Microbispora hainanensis: one gene and its partner. The protein of the gene in region 1 interacts with the protein of each later gene in a pairwise test. Links are inferred from orthologs where the notes say so. Each region holds a gene or a part of one and is shown on either strand. Other genes may lie near its edges.

Region 1 (14,558 bases):
GTGTGGATGCTCCGGTTGCGGGGATTCCCAGAATATGACCACGAATTTTCCGGCGGTGAGATGGCAACCGGGATCACGCAAAGTGATCGTTTAGCGGATCTCCTGGCTGACATCCGAGGCGGTAGCGACTAGCGTTCAGACATGGCACCCGTTCGGGTCCGTGGTTGCGCCGGGCCGACTCCCTCGCGGGGTTCGGCCTGGTTAGCCGATGCCAGCCGCAGGCGAAACGGCCCACGTAAGGCGACTCTTGGTCGACCGATCACGGTGCGGCTTAGAGGTAAGTCCTGCCCTCCCGGGGGTCCAGATGTCCCCCGTAAGAGGAGAAGGGCAGTAGTGGCGAGTGAGCTGCGAACCCCTCAGCAGGCGGATGTGGGGACGAAGACCAGGTCGGCCGGACGGGTGTCCAAGAGCGCGTGCACCACCGTCGATGTGCGAAGGGGGGCTTTGCGTGGAAATCATCGTCAAGGGACGGCACACCACTGTGGGTGACCGGTTCCGCGATCAAGTGACGTCCAAGCTGGCCAGGATCCAGAAGCTCAACAACAAGCTCATCCAGGTCGACGTAGAGGTCTCGAAGGAACCCAACCACCGGCAGAGCGGGCAGCGTGAACGGGTGGAGCTGACCATCCACTCGCGGGGCCCAGCGATCCGCGCGGAGGCCTGCGCGGACGACCGGTTCTCGGCGCTGGACATCGCCATCGGCAAACTGGAGGAACGGCTGAGGCGGCTAGCCGATCGCCGCAAGATCCATCACGGGAAGAACTGCCCTCCCTCGATGGCAGAGTTCACCGCGGTGACCGAGAACGCGCAGGAGGTGGTCACGAGCGTCCGGGAGGAGCCGGAGCCGGTCGCCGAGATCCCGGCCGAGACCGCCGGTGGGCGGGCCCGGAGTTCCGAGCCCATCGTGCCCATCGAGATGGACGGCGAAGGACCGCTGATCGTACGCGAGAAGTTCCACAAGGCCGACCCCATGACGATCGATCAGGCGCTCCTGGAAATGGAGCTCGTCGGACACGACTTCTACCTCTTCCGCGACAAGGAAGGGGGTCAGCCGAGCGTCGTCTACCGACGCCGCGGCTACGACTACGGAGTCCTCAGGCTCGTGGAGAGCTAGCACCTCGCCCAGCGTGGGCCGGACCTCGCTCAACGGGGCCGGCCCACGCTCGTACACCCATCCACGGGCACCTGGCGACACTCTCGGATCATTCCTACGGTCAGGTCGCTCGTTCCGGATTCTTCACGCATTCCGTGTCACCGAAGATGTTGATTCCGACGGGTGACTCTCCCACTCCGGCGCTGATGCCGCCCACACCTGCGCGTTCGGCGCCGGCCACGCGAGTACGGCTGTAGTTGATGGTCCAGCCGCGTTGCCGCAGCACTGTGAGGACTTGTTGGAACACGTCGTCCGGGTTGAGATCCTTGTCGGTTGCGTCGCTGTGGACATTGATGGCGCTTTTGACGCTGGTGTGTTCGGTGCCGACCGGCCCACCGCAAGGTGAGTCCTTCACCTGTACGGCGACGAGGGGCTCGGCGTCGGGGAAGACCGCCCGGATGATGGCATTGGCCTCGGTGATGAGCACCTGACGAGATTGTTCGGGGGTCATCTCCACTTCCGGTACGCGCATGCAGCCGGCCAGGGGAATGGGCAGGCATAGCATCGCGATGATGGCGCGGCGGTTCCGGGACAGGGAGATCATTTGGTCTGTTGGTCACTCATCACGATGGGTAGCGGAATTGGGTAGCAGTTCGGCACACGCTCGCCAGCATGAGGGGGTGTCGGAGCGTTTGGAAACCTATCTATCAGGGTTCTTCACGCATTCCGTGTCGCCGCCGATGTTGATTCCGACAGGGGATTTTGGCACCCCCACACTGATGCCGCCCACGCCTTTGCGTTCGGCACCGGCCACGCGACCTTTCGTGTAGTTGATGGTCCAGCCGCGTTGCCGCAGCACTGTGAGGACTTCCCGGAACACCTCGTCCGGATCGGACGTGTCGTTCGCGGTGTCGCTGCGAACCGTGAGGACACTTGTCACGCTCGTGTCGTCGGTACCGACAGGCCCGCCACACGGCGCATCCTTCACCTGTACGGCGACGAGAGGCTCGGCGTCAGGGAACACTGCCCGGATGATGGCCTTGGCCTCCGTGATGAGAACCTGACGAGATTCCTCAGGGGTCATATTTATCTCCGGTCCACGTGTGCAGGCGCTCACAAGCGCGAGCGGGGCTAGGACTGTGGCGAGGAGGCGAAGTTTGAGCGGAAAGGTCATCTCTGGTCGGGTCCGGCTTCCGTGAGGGATTTGCCGACGATCTGCGCGATGTCCTGCGGGGCGAAGTAGCCGCCGAGGCCGGAGTCGGCGAGCGTTGTCGTCGTCAGGGCAATGAGCGTGGGTACGTCCGTGCTGCCGTTTATCGCCCCTCGGATAATCGGCTCGAACGCCGTGGCGAGTGCTCCCGCCTTCCATTGCGGGACCCTGCTCTGTAGTTCCTTGACCAGGACCCGCACGTTGGCGGCGCCGAACTGTTCGTCATCCAGTTTCGGCGACCCCATAAAGGTCTGAACACACCCGTCGCCGGTGAGGATGGTCTGCAGGTTGTTCAACCCTGTGTTCTTCTGCATGTAGTACTCGGAGTGACCGGACGACCGGCCGGTGGCCAGCCGTCGGATGTCGGCCATCTCCGCAGGATCCTTGCCGTGTGCTTCCGTGTAGGACACCCAGTCGCCTGGGGCGCGCATGGCGAACACCTGGGTGCCGGGTTTCAGCTTGAGATCGGCCGCGCTCTTGATGGTGGGGCCGAGTCCCGGGCTCCCCATGAACACGACCGAGTCGAACGGCGTCCCCTCCTGCAGGGCCTTGCTGGACAGCAATGTGCCGTAGCTGTGGGCGAACAGGGCGAACTTCGCACCCTTGGCCGCCTCCAGCCCGGCACGGAACGAATGCAGTGCGGGGGCACCGGCCTCGGCCTTGGCAGGCAGCACGGAGTCGCCGAACTCAGGCGTGTCATAACCGAGCCACGTGATGACCGCGCTCTCCGGCAGATCCCTCTTGGTCTCGGGATCTCTCAAGAGCAGCGTGGCGTCTCGCGCTATGTCGTGGTAGTTGTCGAGCCGGTTGGTGATGCCGGGGACCATGACGGCGACGTGTTCGGCCTTGGCGAGGTCGCCGAAGACCTCCGCGACGCGGCCGTCGCCAGCCGGATCGAACAGCAGGAACTGGCGCGGGACGGACCGGCCGTCGCCGGTCACCCGCGGCTGGAGGAATTCCGTCATGCGGGCCACCCGCTTCTCCAGAAGCGTCACCTGGGGACTTTTGGGGTCGGTGGCCTTCAAGGCGGCCAGGTCCTTCTGTTCATGGGTGAGGGCGCGCTCGATCAGGAGCCGGTTGGCGGCGTAGCGCACTGTGGCCGGCGCGCCGTCCAGTCGCCCGACCACGTCGGGCTGTTCGATCGCGAGCCAGGATCGTTCGGCGGCGGTCAGTTTGCCGAAGAATTTTCGGATCGCCTGAACTCGCTGCTCCGGAGTGGATGCGGCGTTGTCGCTGATGACCTTTTTCAGGTCTTTCCGCAGCCGGATTTTGTCATCACCGGAAATGGTCCCGACTGCGGTGGTCAGGCCGAATGTGGACAATGCGCCGAATGGGTCCCCGCCCTTTTCCGCTGCGCGGACGATAGCGGCCCGGTTGCCCAGTTCTGTGGCGGTGTCCCCGGCCCACCGCAGCATGGCCGCCAGTGGAGTGGCCTGGGCCTGTCCCACGAGTTGGCAGGCCCGCTTGTAGTACTGCTCCGCCAGTTGTCGTTTGTCGGTGAGAAGCTTGGCCAGTTGTTCCAGATCGTCCGCGTCGACCACCCGTTCCGGCTCCACAGGACTAAAACCTAGCCCGTCGTTGCACAATGTGGAAGGATTCTTACGCCACCCGCCTGGATCGGATGGAATAACGGGGATGTCTCTGCATGATGATTTGAGCCGGTTGGCACATGAACATGAGGATCTGGCCGAGGCGATTGATGAAGTGCTGCAGCCGGTCGGCGTCCTGATGGACCGGATGAGTTGGAAGGGCCCGCATCGGGATCGGGTGCAGGCCGAGCTGGGAGCGATGCGGCGCGGCACCGGGACGGTCAGTGGAAGCCTGCGAGAACGGGCCGTGCTGCTCAGGGGCGCGGCGGCGGCCGTCCCCCCAACGCCCACACCGGGGATCTCGCAGCCGCCGTCTCCGGCGGATCTGGTGAGAGGAGTTCTCCGCCAGATGAGCCCAGTGGGGCCCGTCGTATCTGACGTGCTCTCCCGGTACGGCCTCCTCTGAGAAACCGGGCCTTACGATGCCGGCCGAAAAGCCGCGACATCGAAGCAGAGTGCGTGATTCGGGGGTGTGGGCACTTATCGTGAAGAGGATGAGCACGTTCCGCGCAGCAGGTGTCGTTCACCCAGGTATGTCCTGGTGCCGGGGGTAGTAACGCCTCGACGAAGATCCACACCGGTTCCCGAACCGTGCCATGATGGCGATCCAGCGTCCTTGGCCCCCGCAAGGAGGTTCCGTGACCCGACCCGACGAGGCGGCCCGAGCAGCCGGTCGCAGCGAGCCGATCCGTGTGCTGATCGTCGACGATCACGCGCTGATCCGCCGCAGCCTGGAGCTCGCGCTGGCCGCGGAGGCGGATATCGAGGTGGTCGGCGAGGCGAGCGACGGCCAGGAGGCCGTGGAGCTCGCGGACCGGTTGATGCCGGACGTGGTCCTGATGGACGTCCGCATGCCGAGGCTGGACGGCATCGGGGCGACCCGGAAGATCAAGGAGTCGGTGCCGAGCACCCGGATCATCATGCTCACCGTCAGCGACGAGGAGGAGGACCTCTTCGAGGCGATCAAGGCGGGTGCGACGGGCTATCTGCTCAAGGACGTCCAGATCGACGAGGTGCCCGACGCCGTGCGCGGCGTCCACGAGGGGCAGTCGCTCATCAACCCCGCGATGGCGGCCAAGCTGATCAGCGAGTTCGCGAACATGAGCCGCAAGGAGGCCGAGCGGCCTCCCCAGCTCCCGGTTCCCCGCCTGACCGACCGGGAGATGGAGGTGCTGCGCCTCGTCGCGAAGGGTATGAACAACCGCGAGATCGCGAAGGACCTGTTCATCTCCGAGAACACGGTGAAGAACCACGTCCGCAACATCCTGGAGAAGCTCCAGCTCCACTCGCGCATGGAGGCCGTGGTCTACGCAGTGCGCGAGCGGCTGCTGGAGATCACCTGATCGGCCGGCCCGGGCCGCCGGCCACCGCGGCGCGCAGCGGGGCCTCCAGGTCGGCCGCGCCGACCCGCTCCACCCGCACGTCGGTGCAGCCGACCCAGCTCGCGGCCTCCCACAGGGCGTCGCTCATGGCCTCCACGGCCCTGGCCCGGCCGCCGGGCTCGAAACCGACCTGCTTGGCGACCAGCGTGGCGCCCTCACGGGCGGGGTCGACCCTGCCGATGATCCGCCCGCCCGCGAGCACCGGCATCGCGAAGTAGCCGTGCACCCGCTTGTCCTTCGGGACGTACGCCTCCAGGCGGTGGTTGAGGCCGAACACGCGCTCGGCCCGCGCCCGCTCCCAGATGAGCGAGTCGAACGGCGACAGCGGCGTGGTGCGGTGCCGCCCACGCGGCTCGCTCTCCAGCGCCGCGGGGTCCGCCCAGGCGTTCGGGCCATGCGGGTCCGTGCCGCGCCGTGCGGGCCAGCCGGACACCCGTACGGGCACGAGGCCGGCGGCGCCGCTCAGCAGCGCCTCGTCGAGCATGGCGGCGTGTTTGCCCTTGACGCGGGTGAAGTCGACCAGGTCGGCCCGGGTCGCCACGCCGAGCGACCGCCCGGCGATCGTGGTCAGCCGGGTCACGCACTCGTCGTCGGACAGATCCTGGGCGAGCAGGTCCGCCGGGACGGCGCGCTCGGCGAGCTCGTAGACGCGCCGCCAGCCGACGCGGCGGGTGCAGACGACCTCACCGATGTCGAGCAGGAACTCGATGGCGATCTTGGTGTCCGACCAGTCCCACCACGGCCCTCCGTTCTTGGCGCCGCCGATGTCGGCCGTGGTGAGCGGGCCGTCCGAGCGCACCTGCTCGAGGACCTTGTCGACCACGGGCGGCACCTCGTGCCAGCGGTAGCGCCGGTCCCGGTACGCGCGGCGGCGGAAGGCGTACAGCGGCCACTGCTCGATGGGCAGGATGCAGGCGGCGTGGCACCAGTATTCGAAGGCGCGGGCGGGATCGTCCCAATAGGCCCGCTCGACCGCGGAGCGGCCGACCGCCCCGAGGCGCGCGTACGCGACGAGCTCGTGGGAGCGGGCCAGGACGGAGATGGTGTCGAGCTGGACGGCGCCGACGCGCCGCAGCATGCCGGGGACGCCGCCGCCGCGGGCGGTGGCGCCGAGGAAACCCTGGGCCCGGAGGATGATCCTGCGGGCCTCGTCTGCGGTCAGGTCGGTCACAGCCAGAGATGCTAGACGCTGTGACCGACAAAACCCCTACGGCGGTTCGGGGGCTGCCTCAGGAGCTGATGGACCGGTGCTCGAAGGGCGAGTGGTGCTCCTGGACCGGGATCTGGCGGGGCGCGTCCACGATCACGTCCGAGAAGATGTCGAACGCGAGCGCGAGCAGCCCGCCGACCGCGCAGATGCCGACGCCGATCCAGACGAAGAGCCAGTTGGGGCCGAGGGTCAGCGCCACGCCCCCGAGCGTGAAGCCGATGAGGATGATGATGACGGCAAGCCAAGATTTGGCGCTTCCCGCGTGGCTGCCCTGGTGTCCGCTCTGTGCCATACCCCGTTTTCTACCTGATGGCAGTGGTGGTCGGAACATCGGGGGAACCCCTGGCGGCGGTTTTCCCCCATGAGTTATGCGATTGTGCCGCGGCGCTCCGTCGATAGCAGGTGGGTGTGTCTGGTACTGGAACCGCCTACGATGGCTAGCGGGGAAGTATGTCTCGTCCTCACACCCCGGTGATCAACCGAGGTAGACCTGCGAGGAGCTTTACTAAAAGTGCCAGCCATTCTCGACAAGATCCTTCGCGCCGGCGAAGGCAAGACTCTGCGGAAGCTCAAGCGCATCGCCGAGCAGGTCAACTCCATCGAAGAGGACTTCAAGAGCCTGTCCGACGCCGAGCTCCGCGCGCTGACCGCCGAGTACAAGCAGCGTCACGCCGAGGGCGAGTCCCTCGACGACCTGCTCCCCGAGGCGTTCGCGACCGTACGCGAGGCCGCCCGCAGAGTGCTCGGGCAGCGTCACTTCGACGTGCAGATCATGGGTGGCGCCAACCTGCACATGGGCAACATCTCCGAGATGCGCACCGGTGAGGGCAAGACGCTCACCTGTACTCTTCCCGCCTACCTCAACGCGATCTCGGGCAAGGGCGTCCACGTCGTCACGGTCAACGACTACCTGGCCAAGCGCGACGCCGAGACCATGGGCCGCGTCCACCGCTTCCTCGGCCTGGAGGTCGGGGTCATCCTGGCCAACATGTCGCCGGAGGAGCGCCGCAAGCAGTACAACGCCGACATCACGTACGGCACGAACAACGAGTTCGGCTTCGACTACCTGCGCGACAACATGGCGTGGTCGATCGAGGAGTGCGTCCAGCGCGGCCACAACTTCGCCATCGTGGACGAGGTCGACTCGATCCTGATCGACGAGGCCAGGACCCCGCTCATCATCTCCGGCCCGGGCGAGCAGTCGGGCAAGTGGTACCAGGAGTTCGCCAAGATCGTGCCCCGGCTGCGGCGCGGCACCGAGGGCAAGGACGGCGAGGAGAGCACCGGCGACTACGTCGTCGACGAGAAGAAGCGCACCGTCGGCATCCTCGAAGCGGGCGTGGAGAAGGTCGAGGACTGGCTCGGCATCGACAACCTCTACAAGCCCGAGCACACCCACCTCGTGCAGTTCCTCAACAACGCCCTCAAGGCCAAGGAGCTGTTCAAGAAGGACAAGGACTACATCGTCGTCGACGGCGAGGTCCTGATCGTCGACGAGTTCACCGGGCGCGTGCTGCACGGCCGTCGCTACAACGAGGGCATGCACCAGGCCATCGAGGCCAAGGAAGGCGTGAAGATCAAGGACGAGAACCAGACTCTCGCCACGATCACGCTGCAGAACTACTTCCGCCTCTACGACAAGCTCGCCGGCATGACCGGTACGGCGGCCACCGAGGCGAACGAGTTCCACCAGACCTACAAGCTGGGCGTCGTCCCGATCCCGACCAACCGGCCGATGGTCCGCAAGGACCAGCCCGACGTGGTCTACAAGACCGAGGACGCCAAGTTCCAGGCCTGCGTCGAGGACATCAAGGAGCGCTACGAGAAGGGCCAGCCGGTCCTCGTCGGCACCACCAGCGTCGAGAAGTCCGAGAAGCTGTCGCGGATGCTCAAGCGTCAGGGCGTGCCCCACGAGGTGCTGAACGCGAAGAACCACGCGCGTGAGGCCGCGATCGTCGCCGAGGCGGGCCGCAAGGGCGCCGTCACCGTGGCGACCAACATGGCCGGTCGAGGCACCGACATCATGCTCGGCGGCAACCCCGAGTTCCGCGCCGACCTTGAGCTGCACCAGCGCGGCCTGTCGCCGACGGAGACTCCGGAGGAGTACGAGAAGGCCTATCCCGAGGCGCTGGAGAAGGCCAAGGAGGCCGTGAAGGCCGAGCACGAGGAGGTCACCGAGCTCGGCGGGCTCTACGTGCTGGGCACCGAGCGGCACGAGTCGCGGCGCATCGACAACCAGCTCCGCGGCCGTTCCGGCCGTCAGGGCGACCCCGGTGAGTCGCGCTTCTACCTCTCGCTCGAAGACGACCTCATGCGGCTGTTCAACTCGGCCAGGGTCGAGATGATCATGACGCGGCTCAACATCCCGGACGACGTGCCGATCGAGTCGGGCATGGTCTCCAAGGCCATCGCCTCCGCGCAGCACCAGGTCGAGCAGCAGAACTTCGAGATCCGCAAGAACGTCCTCAAGTACGACGAGGTCATGAACCGCCAGCGCACGGTGATCTACGCCGAGCGGCGGCGGGTGCTGGAGGGCGCCGACCTGCACGAGCAGGTCCGCGGCTTCGTCACCGACGTCGTGGACGACTACGTCAAGGGCGCCACGGCCGAGGGTTTCGCCGAGGAGTGGGACCTCGAGAAGCTGTGGAAGGCGTTCGGCCAGCTCTACCCGATCTCCTTCACCGTCGACGAGCTCATCCAGCAGATCGGTGGCGACCGCGAGGAGCTCACGGCGGAGATCATCGCCGAGAAGGTCAAGGAGGACGCGCTCGCGGCCTACGACCGCCGCGAGGAGCAGCTCGGCTCCGAGGCGATGCGCGAGCTGGAGCGCCGGGTCATCCTGTCGGTGCTCGACCGCAAGTGGCGCGAGCACCTCTACGAGATGGACTACCTCCAGGAGGGCATCGGCATGCGTGCCTATGCCCAGAAGGACCCGCTGATCGAGTATCAGCGCGAGGGCTACGAGATGTTCTCCGCGATGCTCGACGGCATCAAGGAGGAGTCGGTCGGCTACCTGTTCAACCTCGAGGTCGAGGTGCAGGCCAACCCGATCGTCGAGGAGAACGCCGAGGAGGACACGGCGCTCGCCGAGACCGGCTCGATCATCGCCCGCGCGCTGCGGCAGCCGTCGCGGCCGACCGAGATGGTCTACACCGCGCCGGGCGAGAGCGGCGACGTGGAGGTCAACCGGGTGCGGTCGACCCCCGAGCAGCGCGCCGCGTACGGTGACACCGAGCGCAACGCGCCCTGCCCCTGCGGCTCGGGCAAGAAGTACAAGCGCTGCCACGGCGACCCGCGCAACCAGCAGGCGTGACCTGAGAGCGTGACCTGAGAGGGACCCCGCCGGGCGATGCCCCGGCGGGGTCCTTCGCGTCCTACGCCGTCTCGAAGTCGGTGACCAGCCACTGCACGCCCCGCCGCTCCAGCCGTACGGCGAGCACGCGGCTGCGCGTCCCGCAGTGGACGAGCAGGCACATCTCGATGACTCCGTCGCGGGGGCGCTGCACGTGGGGGAGGCCGGTCAGGGGCGGCCGCTCGGTATCGATCATCTTCCCGGCCCGGACCAGCTCGCGGTAGGCCCGCTCGGTCAGCCGGTCATGGACGGTCTCCGGCGGCCTGCGACCGGCCAGGACCTCCGCGAGCGCCTGGCCGAGCCCCCGCAGGCGGCGCTCGTCCGTGGGCGTGCCCGTACGGGCCGGGAGGGGGGCCAGGGCGAGTGCGCCGTACGTGGCGGGATGGGTGATGTGGCCGCCGCCGTCACGCTCGTCGTAGGGAGGATCGGCCGGGGGGACGGACGCGAGCCGTGGCAGGGGGACGGGCTTGGGCATCGGGACTCCGCTCTCTGCGCCGTGAACCTGACTGACGTCTTAAAGAGGTTGCGGTCATCCGCCCTGATACGAGAAAACGCCAACTTTGCCGAGCCGCGGGCCTTTGTGCAGAGGTTCGTCCGGGAAGATTCCGGCCAGGTTCCCGCGGGTTGGCGGGGTCACCGCGGATTTGGGCGCGGGCCTGCCGGCCATTAGCGGCATCCGCAATGCGGGAAAACAACAGGGGCGCCCGGGATCACCGGGCGCCCCTGCTCCCTGAGAGGGGAACCTGACGCGTCAGGCGCGGGCCCGCGCCGTGTCGGCGCTCTCCCCCGAGTCCACGTCGGGCTCGGGTTCGCGACCGGGCGTCATGATGTTCAGCTTCTTGATCAGGAAGCTGAAGATCACGTAGTAGACGACGAAGTAGATGACGCCGATCAACATGATCAGCCAGAAGTTGTGCGTGTTGTCCTTCGTCGCGTTCAGGGCGGCGTCGATCGCGCCGGCGGAGAACCCGAAGCCGAGCCGTCCGTCGAGGGCCGCGACCACGGCCATCGAGATGCCGGTGAGCAGCGCGTGGGCCGCGAACAGGATCGGGGCGACGAAGATGAACGCGAACTCGATCGGCTCGGTGATGCCGGTGACGAACGAGATCAGGGCGGTGGAGAGCATGATGCCGCCGACCGTGGCGCGGCGGTGCGGCGGCGCGGCCCGCCACATGGCGATCGCGGCGGCCGGCAGGCCGAACATCATGACCGGGAAGAAGCCCGCCATGAACGCGCCCGCGCCGTCCTGGCCCGCGAAGTAGCAGTTCAGGTCGCCCGTGGCGTGCGTGGCGCCGACGGTGCACTCCGGCACGGTGAACCAGACGATCGAGTTGACGAAGTGGTGCAGGCCGAAGGGGATGAGGCCCCGGTTCACGATCCCGTAGATGCCCGCGCCGATCGTGGCGTTGCCGGCGAGCCAGTCGCCGAAGCTGCTCAGGCCCTGCCCGATCGGCTGCCAGATCAGGCCGAAGACCACGCCGAGGACGAGCCCGGCCAGCGCGGTGAGGATCGGCACGAAGCGGCGGCCGCCGAAGAAGGCCAGATAGGCGGGGAGTTTCGTCCGGTAGTACTTCTGCCACAGGATGGCCGCGACAAGGCCCATGAGGATGCCGCCGAGCACTCCGGTCGGGTTGGCCGACGCGAGGTTGAGCACCTCTGTCGGCTTGCCGTCCGCCCCCAGGACGGACTGGACCACCTTCGTGTGCACCGCCGAGTCCGCGGAGGCGTCGAAGAACATCAGGTGGGTGACCCGGTCCCAGACGAGGTAGCCGACCACGGCCGCAAGGGCGGTGGAGCCGTCGGCACGGCGGGCGAAACCGACCGCGACGCCGACCGCGAACAGCAGCGGCAGCGCGTCGAACAGTGCGCCGCCCGCGCCGCCGATGACCTGAGCGATCTTGTCGAGCGTCGCGTTGTCCGTACGGCCGAGGAGGTCGTCCTGGCCGATCCGGAGCAGGAGAGCCGCGGCGGGCAGCGCGGCGATCGGAAGCATCAGCGAGCGGCCGATGCGGGAAAGCGCGGTCATCACCGCGTTCTGGCCGGCAGGTGCTGCGGGCAGGCCCGCGTCGGCGGAGGTGGAACTCATCTGGTGTTCCTCCAGGATGGGGGGACTACTAGAGGCGTCGGGCCGGGGCTCCGAGGAGCGTCCGGAGCTGGTAGCGGTCGGCGCGATAGGTGGAGACGCCGAGTTCGGCGCATACCCCGCCGGCGAAGGACCGGCGCTGCAGCAGCAGCACGGCCCCGCCCCGGGGCAGTTTGAGCAGATCGGCGTCGCTCGGGTCGGCGAGCCCGCCGTCGATGGTCAGCTCCCCGGCGTCCATCACGAGTCCGTAGCGCGACTCGAGCAGGGCGTACAGGGATCGTCCGGTCAGGTCGTAGGCATCGAGATCGGGTGCGAGCGCCACCGGGATGTGGGCGCGCTCGATGCTCAGCGGTTCCCCGTCCGCCGTGCGCAGCCGCTCGATGAAGTGGACGGCGTCTCCCGGCTGGATGCCGAGCTGCCGTGCGAGGTGGGCACTGGCCCGGACCACCCGCCGGTCCAGGTCGCGGGAGCCCGGCTCCATGCCGCGCGCCCGCATGTCGTCGGTGAAGGAGGTGAGTTGGAGCGCCAGCTCGATTTTCGGGCGGGCCACGAACGTTCCCTTACCCGGGACGCGGTGCAACCGGCCCTCGGACACCAGGTGGTCGACGGCCTGTCGTACCGTCATACGAGACAGGTCGTAACGCTGGCTCAGGTCACGCTCGGAGGGGATCGCCGCGCCGATCGGCAGCTCGTTGCTCTCGATGAGGTCGAGCAGGATCTCCCGTAGCTGGAAATACTTGGGCACCGGGCTGTCCGGATCGATCTGGGCCACTGATCCCTCCCCTCTCGCTCAGGATCGTCCGAATAAGTTAAGGTTCTTACTGGTCTAGTCCGGACTAGACCACAGCCGGGAAATGTGTGTCAATGTATGGGCCGGCGACGGATCGATAACGGACAAATCTCGCCAGAGCAGAGGGAGATCATCAATGACGACCAGGATGCGCGGTGAGATCGCCGAGCAGCCCGCGGCGATCCGGGCGACGCTGGACGCCCTTCTGCCGAGGACCGGTGAAGTCGAGGCGGTCGCACGCGACACGCGCCACTTGCTGTTCGTCGCCCGCGGGACCTCGGACAACGCGGCGGTGTACGGCCGTTATCTGATCGAGGCGCGGGCGGGCCGGATGGCCGCCATGGGCGCCCCCTCGGTCGCCACCACCTACCGCCGCAAGCTCGACCTCGACGGCGTGCTGGCCGTGGGCCTGTCCCAGTCGGGCCGTACGGAGGAGATCGTCGAGACCCTCCAGTGGGCGAAGGACTGCGGCGCGAAGACCGTCGCGATCACCAACGGCGGCGAGGAGTCGCCGCTGGCCCAGGCCGCCGACCTCGCGCTGTGCACGCTCGCCGGCGAGGAGAAGGCCGTCCCGGCCACGAAGACCTACACGACCCAGCTCGCCGCGCTGGCCGTGCTCGCCATCGGCCTCGGCGCCGACGTCGACCCCGACGACCTGCGCCGGGTGCCGGACGCGGTGGAGAAGCTGATCTCCGACCCCGGTGACCTGGACGCCGTCGTCGAGGGCCTGGCCGACAAGCCCGGCGTCGTCGTGTCCGGCCGCGGCCTGGCGTTCTCGACCGCGCTGGAGCTGGCGCTCAAGCTCAAGGAGGCGTGTTACCTGCACGCCATGGGCCTGTCGTACGCCGACCTGCTGCACGGTCCGATCGCGGTCGTGGACGCCGAGACCCCGGCGATCCTGGTGGCGGCGGGGGAGGGCCCGACGCTGGCGGGCACGGTCGCGCTGGCCGAGCGGGTCACCGGCGCGGGCGCCGCCGCCTTCGGCGTCGGGGGCGGCGAACGGCTCGCCGCGGCCTCGACCGCCGCCCTGAACGGTCCGGACCTGCCCGAGTGGGTGGCCCCGCTGGGACTCATCGTCCCCGGGCAGTTGCTCACCGAGGCGCTCGCGCGCAGGCTCGGTATCGACCCCGATTCCCCCCGCGGTCTGAAGAAGGTCACGCAGACCGACTGACGGCAGGCCGTTCGATACAACAGGAGGACCCCATGGCTGCAGACGCCGAGGCGATCATCGCCGGGCTCGGTGGCGCCGACAACATCATCGAAGTGGAGCCGTGCATCACCCGGCTGCGCACCGAGGTGCACGACGCCTCGAAGGTGGACCAGGCCGCGCTCAAGGCGGCCGGCGCCCACGGAGTGATGGCGGCGGGCAACGTCGTCCAGGTCGTGGTGGGCCCCGAGGCCGACACCATCGCCAGCGACATCGAGGACATCATCGGCTGAACCGGGAGATCGTCGCGGGTCCGCCGGTCTCTTCGGCCGGACCTGTGACGACGCCTGCCCGGATCTCAGGGAAGGGCTCTTCATTGACGACTGTTCTCGCCCCGGTCGCGGGGGCGGCCATCGGTCTCGCCGCCGTGCCGGACCCGGTGTTCGCGCAGGCGATGGTCGGCCCGGGGACCGCGATCGACCCCCTCAGGGAGCCCGTCGAGGCCCTGGCCCCGATCGACGGCACGATCGTGAAGCTGCACCCACACGCGTACGTCGTGGTGGGGGACGACGGCAGGGGCGTGCTGGTGCATCTCGGCATCGACACCGTGCAGCTCAAGGGCGAGGGCTTCCGCCTGCTCGCGGCCGAGGGGGACCGCGTCGGCGCGGGGCAGCCCGTCGTGGCCTGGGACCCCGCGGCGGT
Region 2 (14,160 bases), 2.1 Mb from region 1 along the record:
AGGGGCAGCCTGCCCTTGCCCTGCAGGGCCTCCGTCTGCAGGGCCTCCGTCTGTAGGGCCTCCTCGGCCGCACCGAGCTCCGCCCGAGCCGCGATGTAGGTGTCCTCGGCGAGACGACCGTCCTCCCACGCGCGCCCGAGCTGAGAGCCGAACCCGGCGAGCGCCTCCACCAGGTCGGCCGGCCGATCAGGTTCCACGCCGAGCCGAACATCGCCCTGAACGGCTCCGGCCTGGACACCGACCCGGGCGTTGTCACGTGCGATGTTGTACGTCGCCCCGTGCTCGGGCATGGCGAATCCTTTCGCCGCCGGGCTTCTCGTCAGCCAACCACCGCCCCGGTCCTCGGGAGCGATCTCTTCTGCCAGCGCCGCCGCGAATGCCGTGGCGTTGACCACCACCCGCTGCTGTCAGCCCTGCCGTTTGTTGCTGTTCGGCATGGTCAGTGGGGCGTTTCGCCGGTCAGGAACTCGTTCAGCGCCGTGATGATGACCTCCCGGGCCTCCGGACGTGCGAGGGCATCCGGCTGGAGCGACGGGTACTTGCCGTAGTCGGCGGATTCGAGCTGGTCGCGGAGACGGGCCGATCCCGGAAGGACACCGAGCCTCTCGGCGAGCCGTGTCATACGTTCTCGTGAAGCGCCGTGATTGCGTACGGACCCGAAGTTGACGGCCAGGACCGACTTGGCCGGCCCTGTATAGATGCTCCACACGGAGGCCTTGTCGGAGCCGAGGTTGAACCATGCGGTGACCGAGGGGTACTCGCCTTCGCCGAAGTAGTACTCGTGGAAGGACGGGTGGCTCTCGGCGTGACGGTAGACGGCCAGCAGCGTGTCGCGCACCCCGGCGGGGCAGTACTCCTCCACGGCCTGGAGGAAGCTCGGCTCGTCCCACCTGCGCTTTCCCCGGGGGCCTGTGGCCGGTTCCGCCTCGGCGGTCACAGGGGCGGCTCGCAGTTCATCCGCGGCGTCGGGGGTCATGGCAGGGAGGGGATCTCCGAGGGCTTGCTGAATGGCGATGGCCATTGCTTCGAGCCACTCGATGGTCGCCTCCGCCTCGGCGGCGGTGATCGGGGCCTTCCGCCCGGGACGTTGCGGGTCGTGGTCAGCGGTGTGGGCGATGTTGTTCCTGCGCCAGGCGATCTCCCGTAGCCTCGTACGGACGCCGTCCGCGGTGATCGGACTCCTGGCGTCCTGTGCGGTCAGGACCTCGGCGACCTTCACCCAGAGGTTCACCGTGCTGACGTACGCGAACCCTTCCTTGATCTTCTCTGGATTCTGAAAGGTCATGAAGGAGAAATGCTTCTCCAGGTGGGCGCCGAAGGTCTCCCCGAGAGGTTCGTCGTGATGGTGAATCCTCTCGAACAGCTCGACGGGGATGCTCAGATTGCTGAACTTGGGAGGACGGCGCGCTTCCGGGTTCAGGGCCAGAGCAAGGGCCCGGTCGACGATCTCGCGTGTGACCCAGTGGTCGAGGGCCGCCACGGCTTGGGTCCAGGCCGCGCGGTAGAGGTCGGTGACGTCGAAGGAGCCGACCGCGAGTCGTTCCAGGTTGCGGCCCCCGTCCACGAGTTGGCGGGCATACTGGAGGTTCTGCTGAAACTGCTCGAAGGCGGCAGGAATCGGATCAGGCGGAGGCGTGGTCCCGGGACGGTCATGTGGCCTCGGCGGCAATCGTCTCGCGCGGTATTGGCGCACCAATTCCCGATAGAGTTCGGTGCCCTCGAAGTCATCGAGCGCGCGGATTCCCGCTTCGGTGATCGCCCAGCCGTTCCGCTTGGTCATCCAGCCGATCGATGCGGCCTCGCCCGTGCGAAAGCCCAGTTGCGCCCACCACCGCGCCTGGCCGTGGGCGTTGGGCCCCCGGAGCTCCGCAGGAATCGTCACTCTGCTTTCGACTTCCTTGCGAACTTCTTCGGGCCGCAGTGGCCGTCCGGCTTCACGTAGAAGCTCGAACGCGGCACGGAGAACGGGAGAGATCCGATCGGCATAGGCCATGGGGGATTCCTGCCTTTCGACTATCGCCTCGGCAGGATAAACAAGGGCGCGGTCGAAATCCCTTGTCTTACGTAACCCCGCACACCTCCGTACGGCGGGTGGAACGGGGACGTCCGGGTAGGAAGGGGAGCCGGGGCCGGGGAGCGTGGGGAAGCGGCCGATGACGACGGCGTTCATCCTTTGGGGAGGCGGCAGCCTGGGGGCCGCGCAGGTCGGCATGCTCCGCGCGCTCACCGCTCACGGGATCCGCGCCGACATGGTGGTGGGCGCCTCGATCGGGGCGCTCAACGGCGCCTATTACGCCGCGCGGCCCGACGCCGCGGGTGCGGAGGAACTGGCGCGGCTGTGGCTGTCGGTGAGCAGCCACGACGTGTATCCGGTGAGCGGGCCCGACGTGCTCCGTACGCTGGCCGGAAACCTTCCCCTTCATCCTCTCCGGGGAGCCCTGCAGGCGCTGGGTGTGCCCAACTACACGTTCCCGCTCAACCCTGCCACGCTGGTCGCGGCGCTGCTGGGCCGTCGCAACTACCTGTTCGAGAACTCCTCCCTGCGGCGGTTCCTCGAACGCATCCTGCCGATCCGCGCCCTGGAGGAGACGCTGGTTCCGCTGGAGGTGCTGACCGCGGACGTGCGGACGGGGCGGCCGGTGATCCTTTCGCGGGGGCCCGCGTTGCCGGCCCTGCTGGCCAGCACCGCGATCCCTGCCCTGTATCCCACCGTGACGATCGGCGACCACGTGCTCATGGACGGCGGTGTCGCCGATCTGACCACGCTGGACTACGCGGTGGACGCGGGGGCCGACGAGGCGTACCTGCTGGCGCCCGGGTTCTCCTGCCACCTGCCGGCCGCGCCGTCGACGGCGATCGCCATGGCCCTGCACGGCTACAACCTGCTGAGCGAGCAGCGCATCAGCGCCTCGATCAGGCATAACAAGCGGCGGACCCGCCTGCACGTGCTGCCGCCGCTGTGCCCGGTCGAGGTGCTGCCCGTCGACTTCCGCGGTACGGCCGACATGATCGACCGAGCTACCCTGTCGACCGCCCATTGGCTGGAGCGGCGCGAACCGGATCCCCGCCTCGCCCGCCCGCTCGGCCCTCCGCATGGCGAGCACCACCGGCGGCGCGGGCCGGGCTGACCCGGTTGCGGCGTTCAGGGAGAGAAGACGTTCAGGGAGAGAAGACGTTCAGGGAGAGAACACGTTCAGGGAGAGAACACGTTCAGGGAGAGAAGACGATCAGGGAGAGAAGCGGTCACGACCAGAGTTCGAACGGCTCGCTGAGCTTCTCCCCGGCCAGGAAGCCGGTCAGCAACCGGGGAAGACTGCGGGGATAGAACAGTTCGGAGCTGGCCACCACCTCGGGGATCGGCCACCAGCGGAAGTCGAAGTAGTCCTCGCGCTCGTAGTCCAGGCGCCCGGTCTCGTCGATCAGGTCGCCCGCGTGGTCAAGGCGCACCTCGACCACGACCTCATGCTGGAGATGCCGCCGGTCGCGGTGCCGGAACGTGGAGGTACGGCGCCAGTTCGGCGGCCCGACCTGTTCGGGGGAGATGATGATGCCGGTCTCCTCGCGCAGTTCCCGCACCGCGGTTTCCCGGTAGGTCTCGCCCTCGTCGATGCCGCCTCCGGGCAGTTCCCACCACTGGTCGAGCTCCGGCGCGGTCGGTTCGTGCGTGTGGAAGAGCAGGATGCGGTCGTCGATGTCGCGAAGCACGATGCGAACCGCGTCACGCTCGAAGATCGGCAAGTCCCGGGGGATCTCGACCATGAGCAGACCTTTCGTCTCGGAAGTGCCGGCCAAACGCCGTGGGGCCGCCATGGCCCGATCCACGCACCGACGGTCTCCGGCTCCCCGCTTGCAGGGCAGGGTACGGTGATCGTCCCGCGGACGCGCCGCGAACGTCGTAGAGGTCCGACGTGAACCTCGCGGAGATGCGGACCACCCCCCGCCTGGGCAAGTACGATCGAGCCGTGACCGAAATGACCGAAACGACGCCAGGCTGGCTCGCTCCCGACGAGATCGAATCGGTGCGGGGCCGGATGCCGATCCTGTACGTGGACGCCGTGCCGGTGCGCGTGGACGACACGGGCACCGTGACCCGCGTCGGCCTGCTGCTGCGGATCGGCGCCGACGGCACCGTGAGCCGGGCGCTGGTGTCCGGGCGGGTGTACTACCACGAGCGCATCCGCGACGCGCTCCTGCGCCACCTGGAGAAGGATCTCGGCCCGGTCGCGCTGCCGAGCGTGCCGGTCTCGCCGACGCCGTTCACGGTGGCGGAGTACTTCCCCACCCCTGGGGTCACGCCGTTCCACGATCCGCGCCAGCATGCGGTCTCCCTGGCGTACATCGTCCCGGTGCGCGGAGACTGCCGGCCCCGGCAGGACGCGCTGGACCTGGAGTGGTTCACGCCCGAGGAGGCCGCCTCTCCGATCGTGCAGCAGGAGATGACCGGCGGCCAGGGCGTGCTGCTCAAGCAGGCGCTCGCCTACGTCGGCCGCCTCACCTGATCCGAGATCACGTCGTAGAGGTCCTTGCCCTGCGGCCAGGGCCAGTCCGCCGTCTCCGGGCGGAGACCGGCCGGCACCTCGGCCCAGCCGGGCAGCGGTTCCGTGCGGCGTAGCCAGTCGCGCGGCAGTCCGCCGAAGCCGCGGTCGAAGTCGTGGTGCGCGGCGAACGAAGCCGCCAGTGCGTCCTGGTCGATCGTGCCCCGGCCGGCCAGAAGCCGGTAGACAGGGCAGGCCATCTCCGTGTCGTCGGTCCACTGCCACGGCCCGGGCGGCAGGGTGCGGGTGGCGGGACGCTCGTCGTCGCGCGCCCTCAGCCGGACGCCGTACGGCTCGGCATGGTGATCCGCGGTGTGGCGCGGCGGCGCAGTGACAGGAGGTGGCGGGTCAGGGCGAGCGCGGCGAGCAGTGCGAGGAGCGCGCACACGCCCCGCCATCCGGCCACGCTCCAGACGCGGACCCCGAGCCAGGACCCCGCGCTGCCGCCGAGGTAGGCGCAGGTCATGTAGGCGGTGTTGAGCCTGCCGCGGGCGTCGGGACGCACGGCGTAGACCCGGGCCTGGTTGGCGACCATGCCACACTGCATCGCGACGTCGAGCACCAGCGTGCCGAGGGTCAGCGCGGCCAGGCCCGCCGCGCCGCCGAGCGACCCGGCGGCGAGGACCGCCGCAGAGACGAGGACACCCAGCATGCAGACGAGGTTCACCGGATCGGGCCCCACGCGGTCCACCATGCGGCCGGCGACGGGGGTGCACAGCATCGTCGCCGCGCCGACCAGGGCGAGCAACCCCACGGCCTGGGCGCCCAGGCCGTACGCCGGGCCGGTGAGCAGGAGGGCCAGGCAGGTCCAGACGGCGGAGAACCCGGCGAAGACGGCCGCCTGATAGAAGCAGGAGCGGCGCAGCTCGGGCTCGGCGCGCAGCAGGCGCAGCGGTTCGGCCAGGAGCGCCGGATAACGACGGCGGGTGGACGCGGCCGTGAGCGGCACCGTGACGGCCAGGCTCGCGGCGAGGAGCAGCGCCAGGGCCGCGGCCACGAGGTACGGCGCCCGCCAGCCCAGCCATTCGCCGAGGGTTCCGCTGAAGGTGCGGGCCAGCAGCATGCCGCCGGTCGATCCGCTCAGCAGTGTGCCGATCACCGCTCCCCGGCGGTCGGCCGCCACGAGACCGGCCGCCAGCGGGCCGGCGACCTGCGCGGCCACGGTGGTGAGGCCGACCAGGGCGCTAGCGGCGACGAGCGGCGGCAGGGCTGGCGCGCAGCCCGCGGCGAGCAGGCCGAGACCGGTGAGCACGAGCAGGGTCACGAGGAAGGGGCGGTGCGGGAAGCGGTCGCCGAGCGGCACCAGCAGCACGATCCCGGCCGTGTAGCCGGCCTGGGTCGCGGTCACCACCAGGGCGCCCGCGTCGGGAGGCAGGTGCAGCCCGGCGGCGACGAGCGGTGCGATCGCCTGCGGGAAGTAGATGTTGCCCACGGCGACCGCGCAGGTGAGGGTCACGATCGCGAGCGTGCGGCGGCTCATGCGCCGGCCCCCGGTCCGCGACGCGCGGGACGAGGCCCCGGCTCCCATCCGTCCACCCGTCCCGCCGGGCGCAGGGGCACTCCGGAGCAGAGAGCGAGTCTGCGTGCCGGGGCCCGGGTCGTGTCACCGGCGGCGTCGATCGCCGTGGGTCGTTCGAGGAATGCGTTGATCACGGACGGAAGTCCACACTGCGGACCTTTCGCCGCAAACAGATGTAGCGTGGGGCTTAATGATCAGTTTCGAGCTCGGGGTCGAGGACCTCGCCGACACGAGATTCGCCCTCTCGCCGCTGACCGAGACGGTGCTCAGCCTGCGGGTGCTGCGCGACCCGGGGCTGTCGGCGGCGCTGCTCCCGTGGCGCAGGTCCGTGCTCGGCAGGCTCGGCACGCTCGACACGGATCTGCTGACGGCGCTGGTGGCGGAGAGGTTCACCGTCCCCGACTTCCTGACTCCGAGGCCGGCGACCTTCGCCCCCGAATTCGCGGAGGAGCTGGCGGTGGTCCGCCGGACCCCTCCCGGCCTGGTACGCCGCGACCTGGCGGCCACGCACGCGCCTGCCCCGCTCCCCGAGCGGCTGCGTGACGCCGCCGCCGACGGCGACGCGCCGGTCGTACGGCTCCGGGACGCGATCTGCGACCTCCTGGAGCGCTACTGGGAGATCGCCGTACGGCCGATGTGGCCGCAGATGCGGCTGGTGCTGGAAGCCGACATGACCTATCGGGCGCGGCAGCTGGCCGTGGGCGGCGCCCGGCTGCTGTTCGCGGGCATGCACCCGAACCTGCGCTGGGACGACGGGGTGCTGCACATCGACAAGATGATCAGCAGCTTCCGTGTCGCGGCGGCCGGCCGGGGCCTGCTGCTCGTGCCCTCCGTGTTCGCGCACAAGCCCGCGCCCCCGGTCCTCCCGGAGGAGCCTCCGACGCTGGTCTATCCCAGCCGTGGCGTGGCGACGCTGTGGCACCGGGCGCCCGTCGCGGACGAGGCCGCGCTCGTGTCGCTTCTCGGTGCGCCGCGGACGAGGCTGCTCGGCCTCCTCGGCGAGCCGCTGCCCACCGTCGAGATCGCCCGCCGGCTCCGGGTGACCCCGAGCGCCGTGTCCCAGCACCTGCGCGTGCTGTACGCCACGGGCCTGGTCACCCGGGCCCGCGACGGACGGCAGGTGCTCTATCGGCGCAGCTCCCTGGGCGACCGGCTGACCGGCGCCGCGTCGGACTGAGCACGGTCCGGCTGACCCGGGCCGGGATGAGCAGGATCCGGTTGGGCTGCTTCCGAACAGGCGGGGTCCGAATAGGCGGGGTCCGAACAGGCGGGGTCCGAACAGGCGGGGTCCGAATAGGCGGGGTCCGCCGGGGGAGAAGCGGCCTGGCCGATCCGCGTACCGCCGCCGGCAGGGGCGGCGGCACGACGAACGGCGTCTAGTGACGCGAGGTCAGCACCTTCGAAAGCACCGTGTGCACGTACGTGTTGGGGTGCTTGCCGGTGAAGAGCTTGGACAGGGGACCCTCGGCCGTGACCGGCACGTCCACGCCGGTGTGCCCGGTGGTGGTCCAGTCCATCGTGAACGTGAGGTTGCTGCCGTGGATCTTGAACGGACCGTCCTCGGTCGACAGGCCGGTGCCGCTCTCGTCCTCGGTGTCTGAGGGGTCCTCCACGGTGAGGCCGCCGCAGTCGTGGTCACCGGTGATGACGAGAAGCGTGTCGGGGTGCGCGGCGACGTACGCCTTGGCGACCTTGACGGCCTTCTCCAGGGACGCCATGGCCTGGAGCACGCGGGAGCCGTTGTTCTCGTGGGCGAACTCGTCGATGCCCTCTTCCTCGACGAACAGGAAGAAGCCCTTCTTGTTCGTGCTGAGGGTGTCGAGGGCCTTCTTGGTCATGGTGGCCAGGTCCACGACCGGGGAGTAGATGTCGCCCTGGCCCTCCGGCCGCTGCTGGAACATCTCCTCGTTGCTGAACAGGCCCAGCAGCTTGCCGCGCTTGGCCCGGGCGAGCTCCTTGGCGCTGGAGACGTACTGGTAGCCCTCGCGCTCGGCCTTCTTGATCAGGTTGCCCTTGGTGCCCTTGCTGGCCTCGTCGGGGTCCTCGGCGGGCTTGTCGGGGAACGCGCCGGGCGTGCCCGCAGGGAGCCACCAGTCCTCGCCGCCGCCGAGGATGACGTCCGGCTTGCTGACCTCCAGGTACTGCCGCGCGATCTCGTCCTGAGCGCCGCGGTCGGCGGTCTGGGAGAACCACGCGGCGGGGCTGGCGTCGGTCACCTGAGCGGTGGTGACGAGGCCGGTGGACTTGCCCGCCGCCTTGGCCTGCTTGCCCAGGATCGGCAGCGGCTTGCCCTTGGCGTCGACGCTGATGGCGCCGTTGTAGGTCTTGGTCCCCGTCGCCCAGGCGGTGGCCGCCGCGGCGGAGTCGGTGATGGCGGTCTTGGGGTCGTGCGGGCTGGTGCTCAGCTGCCCGGAGACCGGGAGCTTGTCCATGGCGAGCTGCCCGTCGAGACCGGCCAGGTGCAGCCGCGCTGCCTCACGATGAGCCGCGGACATGCCGTCGCCGTTGATGAAGATCACGCTGCGCGCCCGGCCGCCGTCGTGGTGGTGAGAGGCGGCGTTCGCGGGCAGGGCGGGATTGAGGACCGCGCCGGCGACCGCCGCCGTGGCCACGGTCGTCGCAGGCACAAGCAGCCGCAGCAGACGCTTGCGGGAGGAACCCATGTAAAACCCCCAGGTGGGTATCTGATTACCAAGACGGGGATGTTACGGGCGTGAATCCACCACAAGGTGAACGTGGCGTGGCCTTATCTCTAACCATGCCGGGCAAGGTCCCTCACCGACCGCGATCTCCTTACGCGGCGCCGGTCCTGTCTCGTCGCGCTCGCGTGCCGCGCCGGGGCCGGCGGGACGGCGCGAGCCGGGTCAGCGCCGCGCCCGCGCGGAGCTGCCCGACTTCGCCAGCAGGAGCTCGGTGAACAGGTTCTCCCACTGGGGCATGACGTTCTCCGGGGCGTACTCCCTGGCGGTGGCCGCCGCGGCGGCGCCCATGCGCAGCCGCAGGTCGCGGTCGGCGATGAGCCGCTTGATGGCCGCGGCGAGGGCGTCCACATCCCCGGAGGGCACCAGGATGCCGTCGGTCCCGTCGGTGAGCACGTCGCCGGGGCCGGTCGGGCAGTCGAAGGCCACGATCGGCAACGCGTGGGTCATCGCCTCGATCATGACCATCGGCAGGCCCTCGAACCGGCTGCTCAGCGCATAGATGGAGGCCCGGGCGAGCTCGTCGTCGAGGCGGTTGGTCCGGCCCATCAACGTCACGTGCGCCGACAGGCCGTGCTCGCCGATCAGCCCCCGCAGGGCCGCCTTCCTCGGGCCGGTGCCGAAGACGCGCAGGCGCCACTCCGGGTGTTCCTTCACCACCTGGGCGAACGCCGGCAGCAGCAGGTCGAAGCCCTTCTGCCTGACCAGGCGTCCGGCGGCGACCACGACCGGATGCTCCTGCCGCGACGGCGTCTGGTTCGTCGAGTGCACCGCGTTGGGGATGCGGACGATCCGCGCGCCGGGCAGCGCCTGCTCGTACTCGCGCTGGTCGCTGGGGGTGAGCACGGCGATCGCGTCGAACGCGCCGTAGTACCGGAGCATCTCCTCGCGCAGCGTGCCGGGGTAGGTGCCGAGGTTCATGTGCTCCTGCGCCACCCGCACGACGTTCTTGGAGGCACGGCGCGCGGAGATGAGGTTGAGCGCCGGGCGCGTGGTGACGAGGATCCCGTCGTCCACCGAGGACACGTAGTCGATGACCGCCTTCTCGACCCGCTCGGTGAAGTAGCCCGCGGCGAACTCGCCGTACGGCACGAGCTTGCCGCGCAGCCTCCGCCACACGCGCCGGCCGAGGGAGTCGGCCCGTACGCCGGTCCGCTGGTCCACCAGCGTGGTGAGCGCGACGTCGGGATGCAGCCGGAACTGCGGCTCGTCACGGCGGCGCACCACGCTGACGATCTCCACCTCGTGGCCGAGCGCCGCCATCGCGTTCGCCTGGTTGACCACGGTGCGGATCGTGCCGCCCATGCCGTAGGCGTGCAGGAGCATGTAACGGATTCTCATCGGCTCTCCTCCTCGGGGAGGTAGCCCCAGCTGCGGCAGATGGGTTTGAGCAGGTCGGGTACCTCGTCCGGCCCGGGCAGGTCCCGTCCCGGCTGCACCGTGCCCGACCGGATCTTGTCGCTCCAGTCGCCCAGGCCCTTCTGCACCACCTTCTGCTCGCCGTACGCCAGCATGCCGGGCTCCCACTCAAGCTGGAGGAAGTCGCAGATGGCGCGGGTGGTCTTCTCCGGCTCGGCGGTCAGGTCCTCGTAGCGCACGGTCAGGCCGGTGAGCGCCTTCCGCGCCCGCTGCACCGCCTTCATGTAGCGCAGGGCGTCGGCGGCGGCCTCCTCCCGGGTGCGCTTGACGGGGTCGGCCTCATACCAGGAGGCGGCGATCGAGGCGGGGTGGCGCAGCAGGAAGATGTACCGGGCGTCGGGCCAGCAGGCGGCGATCCGGGCGTATGCGAAGGCGTTGGCGGGGGTCTTGTCCACGATGGTCCGCTTGCCGCTCCGCACCAGCTCGCGGTGGAGCACCCGGTCCCACAGCATGTGCTCAAGGTCGGCCTGGTTGTGGCCGAGCGCCTCCATGGCCTTGCGGGCCAGCGACGTGCCGAACCCCACGGTCAGCCGCCTGACGTGCAGCTCGTGCGGGGCGTGCAGGTCGGGGTGGGCGTTCAGGATCGACCGCAGCAGGGTGGAGCCCGACCGCACCGGCGACATGATGAACACCGGCGCCACCAGAAGGCGGTCGGCGCGAGGGTCGGCGGGAGGACGCACCAGCTCCTCCGGCGCCGCCGGCAGGGCGGGGCTCGCGGGCGACGACGACTGGGCTGCGGGCCGGACCCGGGTGAGCTGGACTCCCGTGAACCTGACGAGTGCGCCGTTGATCCTCCGCTGCCATGTCATGGCCCGCGACACTACCGGGGCTTCCGGGGAAATCCCTGAGAATCCGCCCCCTGCTCACCTGTGATCCCACCCTGTCTCACCAGGAGGCTTACGGCCTCCGCATGGTCAGCCATCGGCGGGCCGCGTCCAGGTGGGCGTCGCCCAGACCATCCCGTGGATCGACGGCCACGACCAGGAACTCGCCGACCCCCGGATGGCCGTCCAGGAACTCCAGATCGGCCGGGCCGAGGTCGTCGTCGAGCCACACGAATGGCCGGCCCCGGACATATTCGGCGACGTGCCAGGTCTTGAGGTTGACGCCGGGCGGGCGGGGAGGGTCGCCGTCGATCGGGATCACCGGCAGCGGGGGCAGCCCGATCCTGGGGCAGATCTCCGCGTTCGCGCGTTCGCCCCAGGTCGTCGCCCAGGTCAGCGTCGCGCCGGTCTCCCGGATCAGGGCGGTCAGTTTGGCGCCGTGCCGCGGATCGAGCAGCAGGCGGAACCACTCGCCGTCCGCCACGCACTCGAAGCGGCGGAAACGCGGCGAGGAGCGCCGCACGGGGTTGAGCACCCCGTCGACGTCCAGCAGCAGCAGCGTCCCGTCCATCACGGCCATCATCCCGCCGCCTGCGTCCGCTCCTCCACCCGCGGACGCGCGCGGGCCACAACGCGAACCGGATCCGGCCGGACATCGTCCGAACCGGATCCGGTTTCGCCAGGAATCAGGGACCAGGAATCAGGAGGCGCTGCAGGTCAGGGTCGGGGTGGCCGCGCTGCCGTTGGCGGTGAAGCCGAAGGTGGTCGACGAGCCGGCCGCGATGGAGCCGTTGTAGAAGGCGTTGGTGACCGTCACCGAGGAGCCGGACACGCTCGGCGTGCCGTTCCACACGTTGCTGAAGGTCTGCCCGCCGGGCCACGTCCACCGCACGGTCCAGCCGTTGACGGGCGAGCTGCCGGCGCGGACCGTGACCTCGGACTGGAAGCCGTCGGGCCAGCTGTTGACCGTACTGATCGTCGCGGTGCATCCGTTGCCGGGCTGCGGCGAGGTGCCGGGCGACGGGCTGACCGGCGGGGTCGGGCTCGGGCTGACCGGGGGCGTCGGGCTCGGGCTCGGGCTGACGGGCGGGGTGGGGCTGGGCGAGGTGTTGGGTGCGGCGTTGTTGAGGGCGTTGAGGACCGCGGTGTAGGCGGCCTTCTTGTTGCCGTTGCCGTCGAACAGCAGCGGGTTCTGGTAGGAGCGCCAGGAGTCGCTGTCACGCACGCCCCACACCGTGATGCCGACGCAGCGGGCGACCGCGAGGCAGTCGTTGACGATGTTGGCGTAGGTGGTGGCCGACGCGCCCTCGACGTCCAGCTCGGTGATGGCCACGTCCACCCCGAGGGCGGCGAAGCTGGAGATGGTGGTGCGGAAGTTGCTGTTGTAGGCGCTGCCGCTGTTGAAGTGGCCCTGCAGGCCGACGCAGTCGATCGGGACACCGCGCGACTTGAAGTCGCGGACCATGTTGTAGACGCCCTGCGTCTTGGCCCAGGTCCAGTTGTCGATGTTGTAGTCGTTGTAGCAGAGCTTGGCGTCAGGGTCGGCGGCCCGCGCGGTGCGGAAGGCGACCTCGATCCAGTCGTTGCCGGTGCGCTGCAGGTTGGAGTCGCGGCGGCCGCCGGTGTTGTCGTCGAAGGCCTCGTTGACCACGTCCCAGTAGGGGATCTTGCCCTTGTAGTGGGCCATCACGCCGTTGATGTGGTTGATCATCGCCTGGCGCAGCGCGCTGCCGCTGAGGGACTGCATCCAGCCCGGCTGCTGGGAGTACCACGCCAGCGTGTGCCCGCGCACCTGCTTGCCGTTCTGCACCGCCCAGTTGTAGATCCGGTCGGCGTTGGTGAAGTTGAACTGACCCTGGTTCGGCTCAGTCGCGTCGATCTTCATCTCGTTCTCGGCCGTGATCATGTTGAACTCACGATTGGCGATCGTGGTGTACTGCGAGTCGCCCAGCTTGTTCGCACTGATCGCGGTGCCGAAGTAACGACCGCTCTGCGCGGCCGCCGCGCCCAGCGTGCTCGCCGCCGCGTCGGCGGGAACCGACACCGCCACGGCGGTGATCGCGCTGAGAACGCCGAGGGCGCCGGCGAGCAGCACCCGGCCGCGGCGTGGCCGCCGGAGCCGATCTAGGGGGGTGGCGTTCGAATCCATGCCTGAGCCTCCACAACTGAATCACGGAAAGAGGACATCCGCGGGATCGGCACCGCGTCCCGTTATGGAACGCACACCACGAGGGCGTCGCGGACGGCGCCCCCCCGCCACTTCACCACCGACCTGGCAGGGGGAGACCGCCTCGGGGACTCAGTCTGGAAATCTCCCCGAAATGTGTCAAGGCTCGACTGAAACTTTCGGGTTCGGTGTTCGACGAATGCGACGTAAATACGTTCCCATGAGTGCTCCTGCCTCCGAAAACATGGCAATTGGCGTGCTCTGTGCGGGGGGTCGTCAATGAAAGTTTCAGCATGATGACAGCGCCGAAAGCGGGATGGTCGTCATCGATAACTCCAGATGGGCGACGTCGGCCCGCGCGGCGCCGTGGAACGGCGCTGTGCAAGAAAGTACGCCGTCCCCCTTGACGGGACCCTCCCGCTTCGTATTTGCTCCGGCACACCACCACCACCGGCCGGTCGCGAGGAGAGAAAAGGCCGGTCCACTGTCGCAGATGTTAGCGATAACAAAATTATCGCCGAGTGTCGCGGAGCCCACTCTCGTCGCCGACGTTCCAGTACCGCCCGGTTCGATGCCGCATCACCACGCCCTGGGCCCGCCCATCCGCCTCGCTGATCGAAGGGACTGGCCGGCCGACGGTGTTAACGCTCACACGGCTGGTGCCGCCACGTCGAGCGCGCGCCGGCATCCGCGTCATCTCAAGAAGGAAGGACATGGCGTGAAACGAAGGCTCAGAGTCTTACTGGCGGCCGCCGCCTTGCCTTTGGTGGTGGCGGGCATGCTCCTGGGGGTACGGCCCGCCGCGGCGGCCTCGCTGACCCGGGTGACCGGCTTCGGCGCCAACCCCACGAACCTGAACATGTACCTCTACGTGCCCGACCGGGTCGCGGCACGGCCGGCGCTGCTGGTGCTGGTGCATTACTGCACCGGATCCGCCGGCGCGATTTTCAACGGCAACGGGCACGACTACGTCACCGCCGCGGACCGGTACGGGTAC

What was found.
Region 2: the proteins of secA (region 1) and OHB01_RS27060 interact in binary tests that used the Escherichia coli proteins (3 or more experiments, as listed by UniProt). The link is inferred for Microbispora hainanensis from one-to-one orthologs.

What each region holds. Positions count from the first base shown.
Region 1 is NZ_CP108086.1:3,738,792-3,753,349, forward strand. The notes cover bases 6,645-9,997. They hold secA (preprotein translocase subunit SecA), read left to right. Parts: upstream 6,645-6,995; coding sequence 6,996-9,797; downstream 9,798-9,997. Other genes in these bases: OHB01_RS17655 (HGxxPAAW family protein), read right to left, coding at 6,645-6,776; OHB01_RS17665 (Rv3235 family protein), read right to left, coding at 9,859-9,997. Outside these bases: hpf (ribosome hibernation-promoting factor, HPF/YfiA family), read left to right, coding at 449-1,114; OHB01_RS17625 (hypothetical protein), read right to left, coding at 1,215-1,697; OHB01_RS17630 (hypothetical protein), read right to left, coding at 1,794-2,177; OHB01_RS17635 (alpha/beta hydrolase), read right to left, coding at 2,264-3,844; OHB01_RS17640 (hypothetical protein), read left to right, coding at 3,939-4,298; OHB01_RS17645 (response regulator), read left to right, coding at 4,531-5,235; OHB01_RS17650 (winged helix-turn-helix domain-containing protein), read right to left, coding at 5,228-6,445; more of OHB01_RS17655, read right to left, coding at 6,504-6,644; more of OHB01_RS17665, read right to left, coding at 9,998-10,311; OHB01_RS17670 (PTS transporter subunit EIIC), read right to left, coding at 10,588-11,922; OHB01_RS17675 (GntR family transcriptional regulator), read right to left, coding at 11,951-12,691; OHB01_RS17680 (SIS domain-containing protein), read left to right, coding at 12,846-13,880; OHB01_RS17685 (glucose PTS transporter subunit EIIB), read left to right, coding at 13,913-14,149; OHB01_RS17690 (PTS sugar transporter subunit IIA), read left to right, coding at 14,233-14,558. UniProt on the Escherichia coli protein: Required for protein export, interacts with the SecYEG preprotein conducting channel.
Region 2 is NZ_CP108086.1:5,826,896-5,841,055, forward strand. What follows is about bases 6,575-9,529. They hold OHB01_RS27060 (alkaline phosphatase), read right to left. Parts: upstream 8,718-9,529; coding sequence 7,431-8,717; downstream 6,575-7,430. Other genes in these bases: OHB01_RS27055 (ArsR/SmtB family transcription factor), read left to right, coding at 6,575-7,231; OHB01_RS27065 (glycosyltransferase family 4 protein), read right to left, coding at 8,919-9,529. Also shown: OHB01_RS27020 (hypothetical protein), read right to left, coding at 1-395; OHB01_RS27025 (hypothetical protein), read right to left, coding at 440-1,993; OHB01_RS27030 (patatin-like phospholipase family protein), read left to right, coding at 2,154-3,128; OHB01_RS27035 (NUDIX hydrolase), read right to left, coding at 3,244-3,759; OHB01_RS27040 (NUDIX hydrolase family protein), read left to right, coding at 3,972-4,499; OHB01_RS27045 (ADP-ribosylglycohydrolase family protein), read right to left, coding at 4,478-4,921; OHB01_RS27050 (MFS transporter), read right to left, coding at 4,810-6,015; more of OHB01_RS27055, read left to right, coding at 6,245-6,574; more of OHB01_RS27065, read right to left, coding at 9,530-10,094; OHB01_RS27070 (sulfotransferase), read right to left, coding at 10,091-10,981; OHB01_RS27075 (HAD domain-containing protein), read right to left, coding at 11,070-11,567; OHB01_RS27080 (endo-1,4-beta-xylanase), read right to left, coding at 11,697-13,145; OHB01_RS27085 (PHB depolymerase family esterase), read left to right, coding at 13,942-14,160.